One region of the Brevibacillus choshinensis genome, then DNA from elsewhere that is predicted to be linked to it. Evidence: riboswitches for the same ligand, from Rfam matches in the RefSeq annotation. Region 1 holds a riboswitch; the other holds the start of a gene.
What was found. A riboswitch is a leader RNA that binds a small molecule or an ion and turns the genes downstream of it on or off. The one in region 1 is predicted to bind cyclic di-AMP.

Region 1 (9,087 bases):
AGTCAGCTGCTGGGAAAGCGTAATCACCGGCAGGTTATCATCTGGCTGTCGATAGGCTTCGTTCTGTTGGCTTTCGCTTATAATCCTACGTTTTATCACGTACAAGCCATTCAAAAATGGGGGGGAGAGGTCGGCATGTACGTCGCGTATGCCTTCCCGATCTTACTCTGGCTGTACATGGTGACAATCGGCCGATCGAAAGCGAGGATGCATCCATGACAAAAAGGCTAGGATGTGCACTCCTATCTGTGATGCTTTTATTGACGGGGTGCTTCGGGCAAAATCGACTGGATGAGTTGACGCTGATTTTGACACTCGGGGTAGATATCACAAAGGATGGAGAGCTGGATATTTATTCCGCAGTCCCGGTGTTTCGGACCGAAGCTCGTGAAAAGACGGAAATCCTTCATGTGCATGCCTCATCCTTTCGCGAAGGCAGGGATCGCTTTGATGATGAAGCCAATGGACTCGTCGAAACAGGCAAAGTCCAGAATCTCATCGTTTCGAAAAAAGTATTGATGAAAAAGGGATTGTTCGATTTGCTGGATGTCATCTTTCGCGATACGAAAAGCGCCCTCAAGGTAGATCTGATCATGGCCGACGAAAGCATTGAAAAAGTGATGGGAGTGAGTGTGCGTGATAAGCCACGGCTGCCCGTCTATTTGCGAGAGCTGGTTCGTTCCGGTCACAAGAGTGAAGCTTCGGTCTATACGACTGCACGAAAAGTCTACGATCAATTTTACGAGAAGGGAATAACCCCGTATCTGACCGAGATCAAACTAAATGAAAACAAGGTAAAGATAGCGGGTACGGCTCTCCTCGATAAGCGAGGGTATTACATGGAGTCGCTGGACGAGCTTGAGAGCATCCAATTGTTAATCCTGCAGCAGGACACCAAACATCCGATTTTCATCACCATGAAAATGATGGACAATTCATTTCAAGGGAAAGACGAAGAGAGTAAGAACATTAGCTTCTCTATAGACTATACCGATTATAAGTACCGAACCTCCGTGAAAGATGGCAAATTTCAGTTTGATCTCCATTTCAAACACCAGATCGTGTTGACGGAAGTGCTGGTCAAGGCAAATCCTCTCAAAGAAAAAGACCGATTAGAAAAGGCCATTGCTCTCGAGATGAAAAAGAAGATGGAAGCCGTGGTGGCCAAGCTGCAAAAACGCCAACTAGACCCGATCGGACTGGGGAAATACGCCCGCGCCTATGCGTATGATCAGTGGAGGACGGTAGAGGATGACTGGGGACGAGCATTCTCACAGGCAAAAATCAATATCATTCCTGAAGTCAAGATCATCAGCGTGGGTTCCTTGAAACGGTAGGAAGGTGGGAGCGTAGTAAAAAAAGTCCGGCCCCTTCGCAAAGGGGTGCGGACTTTTTTGGGTATACCTTTATTTTACTGCAGCTTTTTCCAGATCTTTGACACCACTGTAAATCATGTCGAACAGTTCGTCGATCCCGTTCTCTTCGATGCAAGAGAAGGCGACACGCAGGTCTGTTTCGCCAAGGGCAATCGTACCAACCCTGTATTGATCCAGAAGATGCTGGCGGAGTGCTTCGGCATCAACTGTTTTGAGCTTCAGGCACATGAAGTAACCGGAGTTGAATGGGTAGTAGCCCCACGCATCATCAAATTTGCCGCTGTCCAGGATGTGTTTGACACGGTTAGCGCGGCCTTTCATGATGTCGAACTTCTCCTGCTTTTGAGCTTGGAATTCCGGGGAAGTGAGCGCATGCAAAACAAAAGTCTGAGAAGGATGTGGACCGCTGGAAATGGTCGCGCGAATGACACCCAATGTTTTTTGCTCCAGAGCGCTCAGCAGCTCGCTGGAAGAATCAGCAAACGTGATGAAGCCTACACGGAAGCCCCACACATATTCTTCTTTGGTAGCTCCATCCACTTTGACCGGAAGCACACGAGGGTGCAGTCCGCACAGGTTAGCGAACAAGGATTCTTGCATGGAATCTTCGAAGAACAGACCAAAATAGGCGTCATCGGTAACGGCTACGATGTTGATGCCAGCATCCGCGCCTTCTTTGAGAGCGGCGAGGATTTCTTTACCCTCTTCAGCGCCAGGTGTATATCCGGTCGGGTTGTTTGGGAAGTTCAAAACGACGATAGCTTTCCCTTTGTCTTTTTGTGCAAGGATTGCATCGCGAAGTCCAGCAGCGTTGAATTTCATGCTGTCGTTGTATAGTGGATAATTGACAATCTCAGCACCGCGACGGATGGAGAAGGTCAGCTCGTAGTTTTCCCAGTTTTTATCTGGAATGATCACGCTGTCGCCCACATCTGCGAACAAGTCAGCAACGATGCTGAGACCGTGGGTCAATGCGTTGGTCACGATCGGGTTGCTGAAGGTATGATTCGCGAGCGAGGGTTGTTCTTCGATCATTTTTTTGCGCCAAGCGGCACGCAGCTCTGGTTTCCCGGCAGGTGGAGCGTATTCGTAAATGTCTTTAGGCTGGTAAGCAGACAAAGTATCTTGAATGACTTTCAGATGCATCGGTTGTCCGTTTTCCAAAGCAATCCCAATGGTTGCGTTGTATTTTTTCGCTTTTGCTTTGGCCTCGGCAGATTGGCTGAGAATACCTTCCTTGGGGAAATAGATCAGCTTTGCCAGATTGGACAACATCTCGTATACATGTGGATTTTCGCGCTGAATGGTGTCATTCAGCTGTGATGCTATTGCGTGCATGGTAGCCTCCCTCTTCAAGTGGAACATCTGTATCGTTTACCAATAAAGATAGCGCATCTACATGCATTTGTCACCCTTGCTGGGGATGATTTTTCAGATATATGCTCGGTTTCCCTTTGACAGATTCGAGAGGCTTTGCTACGGTGAAATCGTGGGAAAATCAGTGCGGGAGGGAATTGAAATGGCTGAAAGGATAATCGTTCGCTTGGGTGACCCGATCTTGCGTGAGCGATCAAAAGCAATATCTTCCATCACGCAGAACACGGAAAAGATTTTGAATGACATGGCGCAAACCATTTATGCAGATAAAGGGCGTGCGGGACTCTCCGCCATTCAAATCGGTATCGCCAAGCAATTGATTGTGATGGATTGCGGGGATGGTCTCATCGAATTGATCAATCCCGTTTTGCTGGAGAAATCCGGAGAGGAGGAAGGGCCCGAAGCGTGCCTGTCGATCCCCGGAGTGGTCGGTATCGTCAAACGTGCGACTTATGTAAAAGTGCAGACCCTCAACCGGGCAGGAGAAACGGTCATATTGGAAGCAGAGGATTTCCTGGCACGTTGCATCCAGCATGAAATGGATCATCTGCAAGGAATCTTGTTCATAGATTATGTGGATGAGCTGTACTCTGCAAAAAACGGTAAGAAACTAAAACCACAAGACGCGAATCCAATACTCATGCACCAGAGGAGATTGGTTCGATAAGCGTATTGCCAACAGGATGGATGACGGATGAAACAATGGAAAGTAGTGATTACAGGGTATGGCTCGGTAGGGAAGCAAGTAGCGAGATTATTGATGCTGCGTCAGGACCACTATCGAAAGCAGTATGGCATGGAAGTGATTTTGGTTGGAACTGCTCGTTCGACTCACGGTGTCTATGATGAGAAGGGGCTGCAGCCTTCAGTGCTTGAGGCGTTTGCTGCGGAAAAGAAAACGGGGGATATGCCATTTTCCGGTTCGGATTTTATCCGTTCCTGTCAAGCTGACGTCCTCATTGAAACGGGACCATCCCAATTTGAAACGGGCGGGCCCGGACTCGCTTACATACGGCATGCATTAGAAACTGGCATGCATGCGATCGCGGTGTCCAAAGGGGCACTGGTTGTTGATTATGCAGGTCTGTCCGCATTGGCGAAGCAGCATGGTGTCTCTCTCAAGATTAGCGGGGCGACGGCGGCTGCCTTACCGACCATCGATCTTTTGCAGTACAATTTGGCGGGTTGTGAAATTCAGGCGGTGGAAGGGGTGTTCACAGGGACGACCAACTTTGTCCTGACGAGCATGATGGACGAAGGCATCTCTTGCGAGGAAGCGATTGCGAGGGCGCAGCAGCTGGGAATTGCGGAGCCGGACCCGTCGTTTGATGTGGATGGATGGGATACTGCGTGCAAAGTAACCATTTTGGCGAACGCCGCTTTTGGGGCTCAGCTGACACTTTCAGACATCGCGAAATCAAGTGTGCGAGAAGTGACCCGTGAGCAAATCCAGCTATGGCAGCAATCCGGTAAGACACCAAAGCTGATAGGGAGTATTCGCCGCACTCCGGAAGGGCTCCGGGCTTCTGTGGAATTGCTGGCAGTTGACTCTGCGCACCCGTTTGCAAATGTAAAAGGCACGACAAAAGCGATCCGAGTGGAAACGGATGTCATGGGTGACCTGCTTGTCATTGGCGGGAAATCAGATCCCGTCGCAGCGGCTGCAGCAGCGCTGAAGGATTTGGAGCATATTCTCAGTCTGCAGTAATCACTGATTGGTTCACGCTCCCTCTTCCCATGGAGAATGAACGCCAAAGAGCGGTGTATACTAAAAGAGCAATGACTACTTGCAAGGCGAGGAGGAGCAGCCCGTGCCACAGCAAAACGATGTGAATGCTGAAATGCAGCAAGTATCTGCCTATCCGACGAAGCAAGAGATGCATCAAAAAGATGTAGCGCTCATGGAAGAACAGGATTGTGGCTGCACGTCTAAGCAATGCACGGACACTCAATCCAAGCAGGAATAGCAAAAACCAAAAAAGCCGGGCCCTCACTTGAGGTCTCGGCTTTCCCATACCATTTCATTATCCGATGAATTCTTGCACCCAATATCCATTCACAAAGCCTACACCAATTTTGGTGAAGGAAGGATTCATGATGTTTTGACGGTGACCTTCACTGTTCATCCATTGGTTCATGACTTCATCAGCTGTACGTTGACCCATTGCAATGTTTTCCCCAGCGGTCATAAAAGATACGCCGAATTGCTTCATCATGTCAAATGGAGATCCATACGTTGGGCTTGTATGGTCGAAGTAGTTGTTGTTGGACATGTCAACCGCTTTTGCTTGTGCGACCTTGTTCAGGGAAGCATCAAGCTGAAGTGGTTTCAGACCCGCTTTTGCACGCTCCTGGTTCACCAGATCAGCTACTTGCTTCACAACAGAGGAAACTTGTTGATCGGCTTGATTTGCAGGTTGCGGAGCAGCTGCAGGCTGCTGTTGAACCGGTTGCTGAACTGGCTGTTGTTGTACAGGTTGTTGCTGTACAGGCTGCTGTTTGACTGGAGCTGCGTATTGCGGCTGCACCGGCTGTTGCATGACTGGCTGATATCCAAATTGTGGTGTGAATTGCTTCATTTGAAGGATATATGGGAACCATTGGACTTGTTGCTGCTGTTGCACTTGGCTAGGCGCCCCTGCTTTCAGTGGGCAATTATACGCTGCCGCGGCAGAAGCTGTGTTTGAAAAGCCGGAAAGAGCAAACCCCAATCCCAAAGTCGCGATTGCAATCGTACCAAGGCGTTTCATATTCACATCGTCTCCTTTTTTTGGCCTACGAGGTTAGTTGACGGATTCGGATTGAGGAAACAACCCTACGCACTTTAGCGATTCACCCCATGCAGATCTCTCATCCGCAAGAAAAAGATCCCCCGCACTTCCATTCGAGAGGAAGTTTCGGCTGTTTTGTTTGGCATGAACCAGAATAACAGAGATCTATCGGAGAATGATAGGTGTAATATTTGGTAGGATTAATAGGATAAGAATCATAGAATAGAGAATACAGGTAGGAAGGAATAAGAAAAAATCCCTCTCGATTGATCGAGAGGGAGAAGTCATTAGCGGTTTTCTTTCAAATCGTTCCAAGCCGTCAATCCGCCTTCAAGTGCAAGGGCACGATATCCTTTTTCCCGGAGGAGAGCTGCTGCTTTTTGTGCCTTGTTGCCTGTGGTGCAGACCGTGATGATCGTCGCATCTCGGAACGTATGAGAGGTTTTTTCATCAAAGGGCTGATCTTGTTCCTTCATATGTACGTAGGGGGCGTTTTTGGTTTCGATTCCTTCTATGTGCAGACTTTCTTGTAGGAATTTCTCTTCATCTCGAACGTCAACCAGTAGTAGGTTGCTTTCTTCCTGGATGGTTTTGCGAAAAGTAGAGCAGCTGATGGTTTCCTTTTGCATGTGTGGATCACTCCTTTCCTTGATTGTAGCAGAAGCATAAGAGTAAGGGATAGAAGGTGTCTTGTTGCTTTTACTGGACAGGCATGGTAGAATGAGGTTGCTACTTGAAAATCCGATACGTAATATCCACGTAGAAAGTGGACACCTTACGTTTTTTATTTTTTGAATGCCCGATTCACACTGGCGCGGTCATCGGAGCCGCAAGGATGAAAGAGAGGCAGGGCTTTCGTTGTTTTTGGTTTTCAAAAGATGTACCTTGCCCGTTTTGAAGTTCCGTAATACGATTCTCACATATTTGAGAAGTAGGTATGGATTCACATATCATGAAGGCATATCACACGTATCGATAAGGGTATTTCTTCATGATATGTGAGCTTTATTTGCTTCGGTAAATATGACTAGCATATTCAAAATTGACTTTTTTGGAGGTTTTTTTTCATGCAAACGAACGGAACAGTAAAATGGTTTAACGCAGAAAAAGGTTTCGGATTCATTCAAGTAGAAGGCGGAGACGATGTTTTCGTACACTTCAGCGCAATCCAAGGTGATGGCTTCAAAACTTTGGACGAAGGCCAACGCGTTCAATTCAACATCGTTCAAGGCAACCGTGGCCCACAAGCTGAGAACGTAGTAAAACTGTAAGTCTCCCTTTAAAAAAACTGTCCGTTCGCGGGCAGTTTTTTTGTTTTCATCCATTGATGAGCCCTTGTATTCCTTTTTCTACCATTTCCGTGAGTTTGCTAGTATAATAAATGGTTGCCATGAGAAAGCGAGGGGAAAGCATGGAGGACTGGCTGCAAGCATTGATACATACCTCACCGAGTCTTCGAAATACGGAGAGGATCGAGCAAATCTTCAAAGGATTCTCTACAGATCTCAAATATCGCGTATACCTGTCTGACGGTACCCAGCGAATGCTGCGCATAGCCGACCGGACCGCATGGGAGCAAAAGAAAAAAGAATTTGCGATTCTAGAGGTTTTGAAAAAAATGGAGGTAAAGGCATCTTTACCCATGGAACAGGCCGTGTTGGAGGAATCGAATCATTGCTACATGGTCTTGTCTTATCTGGAGGGGGAGGATGCCAAGGACGCTTTGCCCGTTCTTTCTCTTGAGGAACAATATGAAATTGGGAGAGTAGCTGGAACTCAGCTAGCTGCCATGCATACGATCTGTGCGGAAGCCTCCGTTCCTGAATGGGAAGAACGCTGCTTGCTAAAACATGAGCGCTATGTAGAAGCGTACTACAATTGTGGATACCGAATTCCCCAAGCGGAAAAAATCCTGACGTTTATCGAAGACCATACGCGTTTGCTGCGCGACGTACCGAACCGATTTTTGCATGATGACTTTCATGTGGGTAACTTGATCGTTCATGAGGGAAAGTACGCCGGAGCGATTGATTTTAATCGGATGGACTGGGGAGATCCTGTTCACGATTTTACCAAGCTTGCTTTTTTTAGCAGAGAAACCAGCGTTCCTTTTTGTATCGGTCAAATCAGGGGATATCTTGAGCGAACGGGTGCCCCAGCGATGTTTTTTGGATACGATATGGTGTGTATACAGCGATGGCCATCTTCTCATCGATTGTGTGGACCTTGAGGGTGGTTCCCCATCAGATGAAGGAAATGCAGGAGCGGATTTCACGAGTTTGCCAGGACCATGAATATTTTGAGGAGATTGTTCCCAGTTGGTATCTAGCGGATTGAAAGAAAAAAGGAACTATGGCAAGGGCCACAATTCCTTTTCTCCATAGATTCTACATTAGAAACAGGTGTCAATCTTAACGCTTTGGAACTGGCTATCGAGTACAGAAAGACCATTGACTTGGCCTGCGCCGACTGCTGTGCGTGCGTAGGTGTTGAGGAGGACGTTGTCACTGTCAGGTTTGTTGTTATTGTTGTTGTTGGTGTAGTTTTTGTAGTTTTCGCAGTTGACAGTTACACGTACTTCATAGTGGAAGGATGCTGGGATAGTTGCATTAAAAGCGATGCGGGTGTTTCCGGCGATAGCTTGCGTCACGTCGAGGAAAGTGCTGACAGGGTTGGTTTGTGTTACGGCAGTCCCCCAGTTCAATACTTGTACGCGCACGTCAACTGCAGTACTGTTGAGGTTGAGCAGTTCGAGGTGAGCTGCGACGGCAACACCAAGGTTGTTTTGCAAAATTCCGGTTGTACGAAGTTCTTGCTGATTGTTGTTTCCCAATCAAGTTCACTCCATTCTTAGTATTTTAATCAGTGGGACATAATACTATATTTCACCTTGTCTTTATTTGTAACGGCGAACGTATTAGGACGAGTAACCATTTTGCTAGGGAGAGGCGGAATACGGTGATTAGTGCTGATGTATTTACACAGTCAGACTTTTCAGCAAGATTTGAATGGGGATACGAAGGGGTGGAATATGTCGGAAATGCCTCTGATATCGTGGTCATCGTGGATGTCCTTTCTTTTACGACGTGCGTAGATGTGGTAGTGGGACGCGGGGGAGTCGTATTCCCCTACCGCTTTAAGGATGATACGGCCCAATCCTTTGCGATGGAGAACAATGCAATAGTGGCTGGCAAGCGTGGAGAACCGATTTCCCACTCCCCAGCTACGCTTCGTGCCATCCCTCTGCATACACGGATCGTCTTGCCATCCCCGAACGGCTCCACTTGCACAGTCTTGGCGAAGCGAGGCGGCGGGACTGTGATCGCCGCATGTTTACGTAACGCATCTGCCGTAGCTCGTTATATCAACCGGCATGGCGGTAGCGTGACCATGATTGCGAGCGGAGAAAGATGGCCAAATGGAGCCCTTCGCCCAGCCATTGAAGACATGATCGCTGCCGGTTCGATACTCGATCAATTGACCTCACATCACTTATCTCCTGAAGCTAAAACCGCCGTAGCTTCCTATCGGATGGCCAAAAATGCTCTGCTGCCAACATTGGC
Region 2 (9,087 bases), 2.0 Mb from region 1:
ATCACGCTGTTCTCGGTTGTTTTTGCCCTATCAGCACCGGTTCTTCAGGCAATGACAGCAAATGTGGAGCGAAAAGAGCTGTTGCTCTGGACACTGGCTGTTTTCTTCGTCGGCAACGCCATATCATCGCTCAGTCCGAGTTATTGGATCTTGATGCTGGGACGGATGTTATCTGCTTCAAGCGGTTCTTTGATCATCGTTCTTTCCATCACGATCGCTTCTTCCATCGCGCAGGAAGAGTTCCGTGCCAGAGCCATCGGCACGATTTTCATGGGAGTCAGCGGGTCTCTCGTCTTGGGTGTTCCCATTGGGCTTGTCATCGGCAACGCCTTCGGATGGCGAGCCCCCTTCATTTTCATCTCTGTCTTGACGCTCGCTTCCATGGTCGCCATTTACGCCTTTTTGCCTAAGATACCGCCAAGGCCAACGATTCCGCTAAGACAGCAGCTGGCCACCTTGAAAAAACCGAAAATCATCAGCGCTCAATTCACATCGGTTTTCATGCTGACAGGACATTTGACGCTGTACGCCTATTTCACTCCGTTTTTAAAAACAGCTCTGAACGTGTCATCTGTCTGGGTCAGCTTCATCTATTTCGTATTCGGCCTCTCTGCCGTATGCGGCGGAGGCATCGGTGGATGGGTTGCGGACAAATGGGGATCGACTCGAAGCATTTTGTCCATCATTGCTGCATTTGCCGCAGTCATGTTCCTCATCCCGGCTGTCACGTCCTCCCTCTATCTGTTTCTCATCGTGATGGTTCTATGGAGCATGTTGAGCTGGGCCATTACGCCTGCACAGCAAAATTACCTGATTGAGTCCGCTCCGGAATCCTATGAGATACAGCAAGGCCTGAATACGTCAGCTCTGCACCTTGGGATTGCCTTGGGTTCTGCAGTCGGCGGAATGGTCATTACCCATGCTTCTGTCCTGTCCACGCCTTGGGTGGGCGGAATTTTTGTCCTGATCTCATTTATGTGTGCTGTTTTTTCCATTTCCAGACCATCTGCGGTCCAACCCCAACCGACTATAACCGTATAAGGAGGTGTACGCCGTTACTTTTTTCCTTTTGTAACGGCGAAACCATGAGCACTCACATTCAAGCAAAAAAAGGCGAAATCGCTGAAAATATCCTGCTGCCTGGCGATCCGCTGCGCGCCAAATATATCGCGGAAACGTTTTTGGAGGACGTGACCTGCTATAACCAGGTCCGAGGGATGCTGGGCTTCACTGGGACGTATCGCGGAGAACGCGTATCCGTGCAAGGTACGGGCATGGGTGTGCCTTCCATTTCCATTTATGTGAACGAGCTGATCCGCGAGTATGGCGTTCAAAACCTGATACGCGTCGGGACATGCGGTGGAATCCAGAAGGACGTAAATGTGCGAGATGTGATTATCGCGATGACGGCATGCACAGACTCCAACATGAACCGCCTTGCCTTTCCCGGATTTGATTTTGCTCCTTGCGCCAGCTTTGATTTGCTGAAAAAAGCGCATGACAGCGGTATGGCGAAAGGCCTGCCTGTGCGGGTCGGGAACGTGCTGACTGCGGATATCTTCTATCGCGAAAGCATGGACCCGGTGAAAAAATTGGGGGAATACGGGGTGCTGGCGGTTGAGATGGAAACCACTGCGCTCTACACGCTAGCCGCCAAATTCGGCGTGCATGCGTTGTCCATCCTGACCGTGAGCGATCATATTTTCACTGGGGAGGAAACGACCGCAGAAGAGCGGCAAACCACGTTTAACGACATGATTCTCATGGCGTTGGAGGCGATTGTCGTAAAATGAGAAAAACGCAGGAATATCTCCTGCGTTTTTTTTCATGGGGTCAGGCGGCTGGACTAATAGCGCAGCTGCATCAGGATACTTCGGATTTCTTCATCATTCATCATCAAATCGTAATGCTTCCTGCTGATTTTCGCTAACGCGAGATCGTGGTAAAAGAATTCGGTAAAGACTTTTACGAACGGCTTGGACATCGTTTTGATGGCTTGCCAGGAACGATTTTCCTCACAAGCAAAAATAACTTCCCGCTCATCGATGATCAGCAAACGGAATCGTTCCAAAGTGTGATGCTCCTGTGCCGGGATCAGGGAGTGCACTTTTGCAATATTGGGCTTCAGTGCCCCGACCACGAGCACCTCCACGTCCACACCGTCATCCTCTTTCTGTTCCAGCAAAGGCAAATATTCAATCAGGTCATCTTTCCACGCCGAGATCCGAATCGAGCTTTTCGCCTCTTGAATCAGCTGTTTGCTCTGTGCCCGAATCGATGTATCCGCCTTCAGACTCCATACCAAATCCTCGGAATGTGATTTTTTGCTCGCCTGTATTTTCAATTGCTTCACGTTGTCCTGAAATTCTGCCGTGAGTTTTTCAATGGCAAGCGGCAGGGGCAGCGCGTTGTACAGCTTTTTCTTTTCCGATACCGAGTCCATAACCATGCCTTTATCGATCAAACGCGCGATCACTTCATAGATTTTGGCTTTGGGGACGCCGGAGTATTTGACTATTTTCGTAGCGTCCAACGGTTCCTCGCTAGACACCAGAGCTTCATACACTTTGCTTTCATACTGCGAAAAACCGAATTTTTGTAACATGTATCCTCCTAATCGGCATCACTGGTGTTCTTTTACTCATCATAAGGGATAATACGAAACAAATCCAACCATCCTAACTGAAATTGACAATCCACAGCGAGCCATGTAACCTATATAAGGTTACTCTTACGGTAGTAACTTACTATTCGAAATTGTCTTGAATCGGCCCTAGAGCTTTTTTCGGTAATGACACGTACCCGAACGGTCAAAATACTTGTAAGGGATACCAGCCAGCTCGACATGCATGCATCAAGTCAGCGCACCAGGAGGCAGAGTGAAGAAATGAATATCGTTTTTTTTGTAACAGGATTGCTGTTCGTATCCGGCGTAGGCTACGCGGCCAGCAACAATCGCAAAGACATCAGGCTTACCCCCATCCTTAAAATGATTGCGGCCCAGCTTGTATTGGCGTTCCTCCTATTGAACACGAGCATCGGCATTGATCTGATCCGATTTATCTCAAAAGGTTTTGACGTTTTGATGAAGCTGGGGATTAGCGGGGTCGATTTCGTATTCGGGGGACTCGAAAACAACGGGGTTTCCAATTTTTTTCTCGACGTGCTGCTTCCTATCATCTTTATCTCTGTTTTAATCGGGATTCTCAATCATTTCCGCATTCTTCCCCTCATCATCCGATATGCAGGTCTTATCCTAAGCAAGTTGAACGGAATGGGGAAGCTGGAGAACTACATAGCGGTTTCTTCTGCCTTTCTCGGGCAATCGGAAGTGTTCCTGACTACCAAAAAGCAATTGGGGCAAATCTCCAGGAAGCGCCTCTACACGTTGTGCACCTCGGCGATGAGCGCCGTAAGCATTGCGATTGTCGGTGCCTACATGACCATGCTGGAGCCGAGATACGTCGTGGTTGCCATCGTCGTTAACATCCTGTCTGCCTTGATTGTTGCCAACATCATGAATCCGTACGACCTGGATGATGAAGAGGATCTGCCCCTCGTCGAAGAAGAAGCAGGCAAACCCTCCTTCTTCCAGATGATCAGCGAAAGCATTCTCGATGGGTTAAAAGTTGCCATCATTGTCGCTGCGATGCTGATCGGTTTCATTGCGTTGATGAATCTGGTGAACGAGCTTTTTTTATGGGCCACTCACCTTTCCTTCCAATCCATACTCGGCTATATCTTTGCTCCCGTGGCCTTTTTGATGGGCGTTCCGCAATCGGATATTGTCCAGGCTGGCAGCATCATGGCCACGAAAATCGTCACCAACGAATTCGTTGCCATGCTCAACTTCAAAGAGATCGCAGGGGGCTTATCCCCGAAAACGATCGGGATTGTATCCGTATTTCTCGTCAGCTTCGCCAATTTCGGCTCTATCGGCATCATTACCGGTTCCGTCAAGGCGCTTCATGAGAGACAGGGAGATGTGGTAGCCAAATTCGGCTTGAAATTGCTGCTGGGCTCCACCCTCGCATCCGTCTTGTCCGCCACTATCATTGGCGTCTTTTTATAAGACTTCTTCACTGAGAATCGACCGCCATAAGCAAGAAAACAGGCATCCAGCGATGCCTGTTTTTCGTTTCCATCTATTTTTTTAGGCGGTACGGCACGGTTGCGATTTTGACATCCTGCCTTGCAAAGAGGTACGCCCGCAGAAACAGGCTCGTTTGGTTATGCAGCAGATTGTGCCACCAGCGCTTCGTGATGAACTGCGGGATCATGACCGTCACATGGTCTGTGTCAGCCTTTTTCCATTCCACCGTATCGATAAATTTAAACAGGGGCTTGATTATGCTGCGGTAATGCGAGCGGAGGATGATCAAGCGAACGCCAGGGTTCCACTGATCCCATTTTTCCTCCATCTTTTTCATATCCTCATCATTGAATCCCACATAGACCGCCACGATGTCATCTGACAGCGATTGTGCATAGCTGATGGTGTTTTTCACGACCTGCGAAATGCCTGCCACCGGAATGACAATGACACTGCCCTTTGGCTGCGGTTTCTCTACGGCAATATCCAGGCGCAGCTCATCTGCCAAGTCTTTATAATGTCCGTTGATCTTGCGGAAGATAAAGATGACGATTGGCAGGAACACAAATATCGTCCACACCTGTGAAAACTTGGTGATCAGGAAAATCAGGCAAATGGTCAGGGTGGTGAGCATCCCCACCGTATTGATGAGAAAAGGCGTTACCCATCCGGACGGCTTTTTTGTCATCCAACGCTTCATCATCCCAGCCTGCGACAAAGTAAACGGGATAAAGACGCCAAGGGCATACAGCGGAATCAAGTTTTCCGTTTCCCCGCCAAAGGAAATGACAAGGATCGCAGAAAGAATGCCGAGAAAGATGATTCCGTTGGAGAAGCCCAGGCGATCTCCACGCACCATGAACATGTTGGGCATGAAGCGATCCTTCGCCAGCATAAAAGCCAGCAACGGAAAAGCAGCAAACGCCGTATTGGCAGCCAGGAAAAGGATTAACGCTGTAACCGCTTGGATAAAGTAGTAAAGGATCCCCCTTCCAAACACCGCTGAAGCAATTTGGGAAACGACTGTTTCTTTGGGAGTTGGGCCAATGCCGTAAACATAGGCCAACAAGCTGATCCCCATAAACATCGCACCTAGGATGAGCCCCATCATGATCAAAGTGACGGCGGCATTTTTCGGGGCAGGATTCTTGAAGTTGGGGATGGCATTCGAGACGGCCTCTACTCCTGTCAACGCCGAACAGCCCGAACTGAATGCGCGTAAAAGCAAAAATAACGTGATTCCCGGCACCGCTGCTCCATAGACTGGCGCTTGCCCATGCACGTTACCGACCAGCCATTGATATCCCCCGCCAATGATCAAAAGAAAAATAGCAATGACAAACAGGTATACGGGATACATTAAAATGGTTGCCGACTCCGTGATCCCCCTCAGATTCAGGATGGTCACCGTCACGATCATGACCAGCGCTATCAGCACCCGATGCTCGTGGAGGACCGGAAAGGCTGACGTAATGGCATCGGTGGAAGCCGAAGTACTCACCGCTACTGTCAAGATGTAATCAACCAGCAGCGATCCCCCTGCGACCAAACCGGTTGAGGTTCCGAAATTGTCCTTGGCTACAATGTACGCCCCGCCGCCCGTCGTGTAGGCAAAGATCGTCTGACGGTAAGACAAGATGAGAATGGTCAAAAGACCGATAACCGCAATGGAAATGGGAATCGAGTACCAGAGTGCTACTGCACCCAGCGTTACTAAAACGAGAAGAATTTGCTCCGTTCCATAAGCTACGGAAGATAAAGCATCTGATGACAACACTGCTAGCGCTTTTACCTTCGATAATTTTTCTTCCCCTAGCTCTTTTGACTTCATCGGTCTGCCGATTAAAAATCGTTTTAATCCCGATATCATGTTGATTCTCCTCGCATACATTTTCCGTTAGTTTCCCCTCTCAAAACTGACAACCCTCATGCAGATTTTTCTTGCCATCACTCCCTTCCCCGGAAAATGGAATCAAAAAAGAAGCCGAACGAGAAGAAACTCACTTGGCTTCTGGGCATAGCGAAATAAACTATGTCGATCATACGCAAGGTAATTGCTGTCTCTCTTATGACACTTACGGAGTTAGCTGACGGATTCGGATGAAAGAGTCACCCTACTCGAACGATTCGAGATTCACCCCATGTGGCGTTTGCGCAAAGCAGCCACGGTTGGTTTCCCCGCTCCCAGATGATGGATTCAGCGATTTTTGTTTAGCAGTTAGGATCACATTCGTTAATTACGAAACAAATATTACTCCCGAAGGAACCCGCTTGTAAAGATCTGATCCACTTATTTTTTCCGAATGAAAAAGATGCCCTCCTGAGCAGTTGGATCTACTCGGAGGACATCCGCTCCAGTCTTCATTTCCGCTTAATGGGCGAGCACACGCAGGGATGTTCGTACGTGCTCCGCATAACGCTTTGCTTCGAGCGCGAGTACTTCATTTGATGCCCGATCGGCATTGTACACGACGAATGCAGGCAGGAATGTTCCGTTGCATTTCGTCAGGGTTCGTTCAATGGGTCGGAGCAGCTCGCTTATTGTGTACAAGTCGTCTCCGCCTGAGCGATACGCTCTTTCCGTGCCCCCTGCTGTCGTGGCGATCATGAACTCTTTGCCCAGCAAATGATCTCCCCCTGGCCCAAAAGCCCAGCCGTGGGTCAGCACATCATCAAACCACTTTTTCAAGAGAGGGGGGCAGCTGTACCAATAAAACGGGAACTGAAAGACCACCCTGTCGTATTCCAGAAGCAGCTCTTGCTCCCTTTGGACATCGATGTCGTAGCCGGGATACTCCTGGTACAGATCGCGGATGACAACCTCGTCATGCTTTTTCAATTCGTCCAGCAGCGCCCGATTGGCACGGGATTCAGTCAACTTGGGATGCGCAGCAATCACCATGATTTTCAAGAGGAACACCCTTTCTTCATTTCATCACTTCAGCCCCATTATTCGGAAAGGAGGGACTCTTGAAAAGTACGCTCTTTTTTCAGACTACGTCATGAAAAACGTACCATGGATGGCATCAATTGCCGCGGAGGGCAGTATGAAAAAACGTACTAGGTACGAAAAATCAGCGTACTGTCGAAAATCGGGATACTCTGCTAAAGTAACAATGAAAGCAGGTACTACTCATTCACAGGAGGGGAGCACATGCAAGAAGATCTTCGCGATCCCAAACGGACACAGGGAATTCTCGCCACGCTTCAGGCGATCGGTGGTAAGTGGAAGCCCCTCATTTTGTTCATCCTCCTCCACGATGGCACCAAGCGCTTTGGAGAGCTCCGCCGCATGCTTCCGAACATCACACAGGGCATGCTGACGAATCAGCTCCGCGAGCTCGAGCAGGACGGTCTCATCGTGCGTCGCGCCTATCAAGAGATCCCTCCCAAGGTGGAGTATTTTCTGTCCGAGCATGGAAAGACGCTGAGCTCAGTTTTGGGAGATATGTGCGGGTGGGGGTTTCGGCATTTGGAATATATGGAGCAAATAAAGCGGGAGTCAGAGGACGATCAGTATTTGGGATGAGGCTTTATGGGACGACTGCTAGATGACACTAACCTTTTTGTTAGTACCTGAAGGAAAAGTGCGTACTTACTTCCTCATGGAGCGGCCCCTATACTCAAGAAGTAAATAAAATCTTGGGAGGCTGCGTCCGTGAAGACTCTAGTCGTCGTTACACATCCAAGCATAGAGACATCTGTCATCAATAAGCGCTGGGTGGAAGAACTCAGCAAATATCCGGAAAAATATACAGTACACGAGCTGCATGAGGTATACCCTGACGGAAACATCGATGTGGAAAAAGAACAGAAGCTGATTGAAGCGCATCATCATCTTGTTTTACAATTCCCTATCTATTGGTTCAATTGTCCACCCCTTCTCAAGAAATGGCTGGACGATGTTTTTGCCTACGGTTGGGCCTATGGCTCAAATGGCGGCGATAAATTAAAGGATCGGAAAGCGGCTTTAGCCGTAACTGCCGGAATAAAAAAGGAAGATTATTCGGCGGGGGGAAAATATCGCTATACGCTGGAGCACCTATTATCCCCTTTTGAAATCACCTTCCTGTACTGCCGGGCAGATTATCGCTCGTTCTTTGCGTTTCATGGCACCGAAAATGAGCCAGGAACCGATTACGTCACGTCTGCAAACGAATTGGAGAAAAGCGCGAAAGATTATCTGGATTTTATCGATCATATGTGATGAGGTGCCTATTGATCTGGCAAACTGTTCTTCTCTCCCCACTCGCACATCATATGTAACAGCGGAATGAGAGACAGACCGCGCTCCGTCAAGGAATATTCCACTTTTGGAGGCACTTGAGGATATTCCTTGCGCATGACAAGTCCATCAGCCTCCATCTCCTTTAGCATGGTGCTCAAGGTCTTAAAGGAAATGGTGCCGATACTTCGCTTCAGCTCATTATGGCGCATCACCTTTTTTTCAGCGAGCCAGTACAAAATGATCATTTTAAATTTGCCGCCGATTAAGGACAAGGTATATCCAAATCCTGTATCTTTCAGCTCCACACCAGTCGGGACACAGGTTTCGCGCATCCGTTACACTCTCCTTTAGGAAGTACATGTTAGAATAGCACCTACTCTACAAATGATTATGAATGTTCATGGAAGGGAAGTAAACAAAAAGAGTCCTCAAAAGAAAGCCACCTTTCTTTCGAGAACTCTTCTTCTATATATAGGAGACAACCTACGACAATTTCCCCATCAGGCTCTCCATCCGATCGAGCGCCTTTTTCAGCTGTTCCATGGAGGTTGCGTAGGAGCAGCGGATATGGCCGTTTCCGCTCTCACCGAACACATCGCCGGGGACGACCGCGACTTTCTCCTCCATCAACAGCTTTTCTGCGAATTCAGAAGAGCTGAGTCCTGTCGATGCGATGGAAGGGAAAGCGTAGAATGCGCCATCCGGTTCATGGCAGGAAAGGCCGATTTGACGGAAGCCATCTACCACAAAGTTGCGGCGCTGACGG

Region 2: another riboswitch for cyclic di-AMP. It lies ahead of JNE38_RS05915 (APC family permease); the one in region 1 lies ahead of JNE38_RS15525 (CAP domain-containing protein).

The regions. Positions count from the first base shown of each region.
Region 1 covers NZ_CP069127.1:3,072,966-3,082,052, reverse strand. Annotated here, with positions in the region: gene JNE38_RS15555 (GerAB/ArcD/ProY family transporter) at 1-219, shown strand, start outside; gene JNE38_RS15550 (Ger(x)C family spore germination protein) at 216-1,337, shown strand; gene JNE38_RS15545 (aminotransferase class I/II-fold pyridoxal phosphate-dependent enzyme) at 1,407-2,714, opposite strand; gene def (peptide deformylase) at 2,896-3,420, shown strand; gene JNE38_RS15535 (homoserine dehydrogenase) at 3,448-4,461, shown strand; gene JNE38_RS15530 (hypothetical protein) at 4,565-4,720, shown strand; gene JNE38_RS15525 (CAP domain-containing protein) at 4,778-5,503, opposite strand; cyclic di-AMP (ydaO/yuaA leader) riboswitch at 5,511-5,666, opposite strand; gene JNE38_RS15520 (rhodanese-like domain-containing protein) at 5,812-6,153, opposite strand; gene JNE38_RS15515 (cold-shock protein) at 6,592-6,795, shown strand; gene JNE38_RS15510 (phosphotransferase family protein) at 6,936-7,754, shown strand; gene JNE38_RS15505 (hypothetical protein) at 7,917-8,357, opposite strand; gene JNE38_RS15500 (2-phosphosulfolactate phosphatase) at 8,483-9,087, shown strand, end outside.
Region 2 covers NZ_CP069127.1:1,091,495-1,100,581, reverse strand. Annotated here, with positions in the region: gene JNE38_RS05935 (MFS transporter) at 1-1,041, shown strand, start outside; gene deoD (purine-nucleoside phosphorylase) at 1,086-1,793, shown strand; gene JNE38_RS05925 (TrmB family transcriptional regulator) at 1,847-2,605, opposite strand; gene JNE38_RS05920 (NupC/NupG family nucleoside CNT transporter) at 2,888-4,072, shown strand; gene JNE38_RS05915 (APC family permease) at 4,146-5,963, opposite strand; cyclic di-AMP (ydaO/yuaA leader) riboswitch at 6,150-6,306, opposite strand; gene JNE38_RS05910 (NAD(P)H-dependent oxidoreductase) at 6,465-7,004, opposite strand; gene JNE38_RS05905 (winged helix-turn-helix transcriptional regulator) at 7,248-7,622, shown strand; gene JNE38_RS05900 (NAD(P)H-dependent oxidoreductase) at 7,752-8,300, shown strand; gene JNE38_RS05895 (winged helix-turn-helix transcriptional regulator) at 8,309-8,653, opposite strand; gene JNE38_RS05890 (aminotransferase) at 8,805-9,087, opposite strand, start outside.